2 regions of the Streptomyces zhihengii genome follow, and region 1 is predicted to be linked to the other one. Evidence: riboswitches for the same ligand, from Rfam matches in the RefSeq annotation. Region 1 holds a riboswitch; the other holds the start of a gene.
The links. A riboswitch is a leader RNA that binds a small molecule or an ion and turns the genes downstream of it on or off. The one in region 1 is predicted to bind thiamine pyrophosphate.
Positions count from the first base shown of each region.

Region 2: linked by a shared signal. The riboswitch ahead of thiO (glycine oxidase ThiO) and the one ahead of JE024_RS10115 (thiamine ABC transporter substrate-binding protein) in region 1 are both predicted to bind thiamine pyrophosphate.

Region 1 covers NZ_JAFEJA010000001.1:2,490,110-2,492,488, forward strand. Annotated here, with positions in the region: gene JE024_RS10110 (ABC transporter permease) at 1-313, opposite strand, end outside; gene JE024_RS10115 (thiamine ABC transporter substrate-binding protein) at 352-1,446, opposite strand; TPP riboswitch at 1,441-1,545, opposite strand; gene rlmN (dual-specificity RNA methyltransferase RlmN) at 1,623-2,379, opposite strand, start outside.
Region 2 covers NZ_JAFEJA010000001.1:6,064,410-6,066,788, forward strand. Annotated here, with positions in the region: gene thiS (sulfur carrier protein ThiS) at 1-99, opposite strand, end outside; gene thiO (glycine oxidase ThiO) at 96-1,283, opposite strand; TPP riboswitch at 1,280-1,394, opposite strand; gene JE024_RS25750 (avidin-fold protein) at 1,480-1,821, shown strand; gene JE024_RS25755 (NAD(P)/FAD-dependent oxidoreductase) at 1,983-2,379, shown strand, end outside.

The DNA.
Region 1 (2,379 bases):
CGAGGAAGGCGGTCCCGACGACGACGGTCGGCAGCACGAACGGCACCGTCACCACCGCGCGCAGCAGCCGTCTGCCGGGGAAGTGGAACCGGGCGAGGACGTACGCCCCCGGGAGGGCGATCAGCAGGGTGAGCGCGGTGGAGGCGAGCGCCTGCCAGGTGGTGAACCAGAGCACCCGCAGGATCTCCGGCCGGCCGGCCACCTCGGCGACGCGGCCGAACTGCCACGCACCGCCGTCGTGCAGGCCGCGGCCGACGATGGCGGTGACGGGGTAGGCGAAGAAGACGGCGAAGAACACAACGGGCCCGGCCATCAGGGCGAGCCGCGCCGCGTTCCCGCGCCGGGAGGTCCTTACTTCAGGACGAGCGAGGACCACGAGCGGACCCACTGCTCACGCTTGTCGGCGATCGTCTTCGGAGCGACCGTCGCGGGCTTCTCCACGACCGCCCCGTGCCGGGTGAACAGCTCGGGCAGCTTCGCGCCCTCGACCACCGGGTTGACGAACATGTTCAGCGGCATGTCCTCCTGGAACGCGTCGCCGATCAGGAAGTCGAGCAGCGCCTTGCCGCCCGCCTCGTTCTTCGCGCCCTGGAGCAGTCCGGCGAACTCGATCTGGCGGAAGCAGGTCCCGGTCGCGACGCCGGTGGGCGCCTCGGCGGGCTGCGGCTCGGCGTAGAGGACCTCGACGGGCGGGCTGGAGGCGTAGGAGACGACCAGCGGCCGGTCCGCGCCGGCCTTCTTCCCGCCGGCCGAACCCGAGAACTCCTCGTTGTACGCCTGCTCCCAGCCGTCGACGACCTTGACGCCGTTGGCGTCGAGCTTCTTCCAGTAGTCCTGCCAGCCGGACTCGCCGAAGGTGCCGACGGTGCCGAGCAGGAAGCCGAGGCCGGGCGAGGAGGTGGCGGCGTTCTCGACGACGAGTAGGTCCTTGTACGCGGGCTTCGCGAGGTCGGCGAAGGTCTCCGGCGGCGCGAGCTTCTTGTCCGCGAAGTACTTCTTGTCGTAGTTCACGCAGATGTCGCCGGTGTCGACGGGGGTGACGCGGTGCTTCTCCGCGTCCAGCTGCACCTCGTCGGCGACCCGGTCGAGGCCCTTGGCCTCGTACGGGGTGAAGAGGTCGTTGTCGAGGGCGCGGGACAGCAGGGTGTTGTCCACGCCGAAGAAGACGTCGCCCTGCGGGGAGCCCTTGGTGAGGATCTCCTTGTTGAGCGCCGTGCCGGCGTCCCCGCTCTTGAGCACCTTGACCGTGTAGCCGGTCTGCTCGGTGAACGCCTTGAGCACGGTGTCGGACACCGCGAAGGAGTCGTGGCCGACGAGGGTGACCGTCTTGGAGGCCGTCCCGTCGCTCTTCCCGCCGTCGGATCCGCCGCCGCAGGCGGCGAGGACGGTGACGCCGAGGGCGGAGACGGCCGCCATGGCGACGGCACGGCGAAGCTGGCTGTTCATGTGGTGCTGACTCCCTACGCCGGTATGACCCGGATCAGGTCCGAGGGTCTGCGGCCGTGCCGCACTCTCAGCGCTGTGTGCGCTCCCCTGTCGGAATGTTTCGTTGTTCTTCGACGCACACGCTCATCTGTGCGAATGCACGGGCACAGTACCAGCCGGGCGCGGGGGCCCTCCGGTCACCGCTCCTGCGCGGCGAGCTGCCCGCAGGCCCCGTCGATCTCCTGGCCACGGGTGTCGCGGACGGTGACCGGCACCCCGTGGGCGGCGATGGCCTCGACGAACGCCTTCTCGTCCTCCGGCCGCGAGGCGGTCCACTTGGAGCCGGGGGTCGGGTTGAGCGGGATCAGATTGACGTGGACGCGCTTGCCCTTGAGCAGGCGGCCCAGCAGATCGCCGCGCCAGGCCTGGTCGTTGATGTCGCGGATGAGCGCGTACTCGATGGAGATCCGGCGGCCGGACTTCTCCGCGTACTCCCAGGCGGCGTCGAGGACCTCGCGCACCTTCCAGCGGGTGTTGACCGGTACCAGGGTGTCGCGCAGCTCGTCGTCCGGCGCGTGCAGCGAGACGGCGAGACGGCACTTGAAGCCCTCGTCGGCGAAGCGGAGCATCGCCGGGACGAGGCCGACCGTGGAGACGGTGATCCCGCGCTGGGACAGGCCCAGTCCGTCGGGCTCCGGGTCGGTCAGCCGGCGGATGGCGCCGACGACCCGCTTGTAGTTGGCCAGCGGCTCGCCCATGCCCATGAAGACGATGTTCGACAGCCGCGCGGGACCGCCGGGGACCTCGCCGTCGCGCAGGGCGCGCATGCCGTCGACGATCTGGTGCACGATCTCGGCGGTCGACAGGTTCCGGTCGAGGCCGGCCTGGCCGGTGGCGCAGAAGGGGCAGTTCATCCCGCAGCCCGCCTGCGAGGAGATGCACATGGTGACCCGG
Region 2 (2,379 bases), 3.6 Mb from region 1:
CGCCACCCCGGAGGGCGCGGCGCTCAGCGCGGCCACGACCGCGTCCAGGGTGGTGCCGGCGGCGAGCTCCCGGGCTTCGCCGTTGACGGAGATGTTCATACGGGCTGTTCCTGTCGTACGGAGGGGATGCGCGGGGGGCCGCCGGCGAAGCGGCCCGGGCGGAACGGGCGTGCCTCGTCGGGCACCTCACCGTCGGCGAGCGCGGTGGCCATCACATCGCCCGTCACCGGGGTGAGCAGCACGCCGTTGCGGTAGTGGCCGGTCGCCAGCAGCAGGCCGGGCAGCGCGGTGAAGCCCAGCAGCGGCGCGTTGTCGGGGGACGCGGGCCGCAGGCCGGCGCGGGTCTCGGTGAGCGGCAGCTCGGTGATGCCGGGCACCAGTTCATGGGCGTCGCGCAGGAGTTCGTACACCCCGCCGGCGGTGACCGAGGTGTCCCAGCCGAGCTCCTCGCTGGTCGCGCCGATCACCAGCTCGCCCGACTCCCGGGGCACCAGGTACACCTGGCTGCCGCGCACCACGGCGCGGACGGTGCGCGAGAGGAACGGCGCGAAGGCGGGCGGCACGGTCAGCCGCAGCACCTGGCCCTTGACGGGGCGCACCGGCGGCAGCACCTCGTCGGGCACCCCGTCGAGCCGGCCGCTCATGCTGCCGCCCGCCAGGACCACCTGCTCCGCCGCCAGGCGGGTGCCGTCCGCCAGCACCGCGCCGGTGGCCCGGTCGTGCTCCACGGTGAGCCGCCGCGCCCAGTGGCGCCTCAGCACGACGCCCGCCCGCTCGCAGGCCGTGACCAGCGCCGCGGCGAGCAGCCGCGGGTCCACCTGGTGGTCCCCGTCGACCCGCAGCCCGCCGCGCACACCCGGCGCGAGCATCGGTTCGAGCCGGCGGCACTCACGGCCGCTGAGCCAGGTGGACTCCAGCCCCGACCGGGTCTGCAGCGCGTGCAGTTCGCGCAGATGCGCCCGGTCGTCCGCGTCGAGGGCCACCGCGAGCGTGCCGCACGCCCGGTAGCCGACGCCCCGGCCGCTCGCCTCCTCCAGCTCCGCGGCGAAGTCCGGGTAGCGGCGCGCCGATTCGAGGTTGAGCGCGAGCAGCGTCTGCTCGCCGTAGTGGAGTTCGGTGACGGCGGCCAGCATGCCGGCGGCGACCCGCGCGGCCCCGCCGCCCGGACCCGGGTCGGCCACATGGACCGTGAGCCCCCGCCGCGCCGCGCGCCAGGCCGTCACGAGGCCGATGATGCCGCCCCCCACGACCAGGACGTCCGGCTGGTTCGCTGTACGGGACATGGGCGTCCAACCCCTCCCTTCGCCGGCATGACCCGGATCAGGTTCGTACGGTCGGAGGCCGCCCCAGCCTCCCTCTCAGCCCGGTGCGTCCGGGCTCCCGCGAGTGTCTTACGGTGGCCACCCTAAACCCCCGGCACACGGCTCGGTAAGGGAGCCGCCCGCTGCCGCGGGGCACGTACGGCACAGGAGGCCCCCCGTGGTGAGATCGCTCGACGGCCTGGTGATGGCACCGGTCGAGGACCAGTCGCCGGGCCAGGTCGGCACCCGCACCCGCTTCACGTACCACGAGCGGGACGGCCGGATCTGGGCCGGGTACGCGGGCGGCGACATCGTCCACGGGCATCTCGTCGGCACCCGCGAGGGCGACCGTCTCGACTTCCGCTACGTGCAGTTGAAGACCGACGGCACCACCTCCGGCGGGCACTGCGTCTCCGCCGTCGTGGCGCTGCCCGACGGCCGTGTGCGGCTGGAGGAGACCTGGGAGTGGGAGTCGCAGCCGGGCAGCGGCACCAGCGTCGTCGAGCAGACGGCCTCCTGACGTTCCGCCGGCCGTAGCCGGTCGCCCTCCCGTCCCGTCGCCCTCCCGTCCGGTCGTCCCGTCGGTCCGCCCACGGCGCCCGCCGGAGATTGCGGGACAGCCCTTAGGGTGGCCCGGTGGACGAGCGAATCGGCGGGACCTCGGAACGCGACGGCCGGACGGTGGTCGTGGTCGGCGCCGGCATGGCCGGGGTGCAGACGGCGGTCGCCCTGCGGGAGGCGGGCTTCACCGGACAGGTCACCCTGATCGGCGCCGAGCCGCACCAGCCGTACGACCGGCCGCCCCTCTCCAAGGCCGTCCTGCTCGGCACCGCGGAGGGCTCCGCCTTCGACATCGACTTCGACGACCTCGGCGTCGGCCTGCGCCTCGGCTGCGAGGTCACCGGTGTCCGCCCGGCCGACCACGAGGTGGACACCGAGGCCGGCCCCGTCCCGTACGACGTGCTGGTCCTCGCCACCGGCGCGGAGCCCGTCGACCTGCCCGGCGCCGAGGGGGTGCCCGGGGTGCACCTGCTGCGCACCCTCGACGACGCCGCCCGGCTGCGGCCCGTGCTGGAGA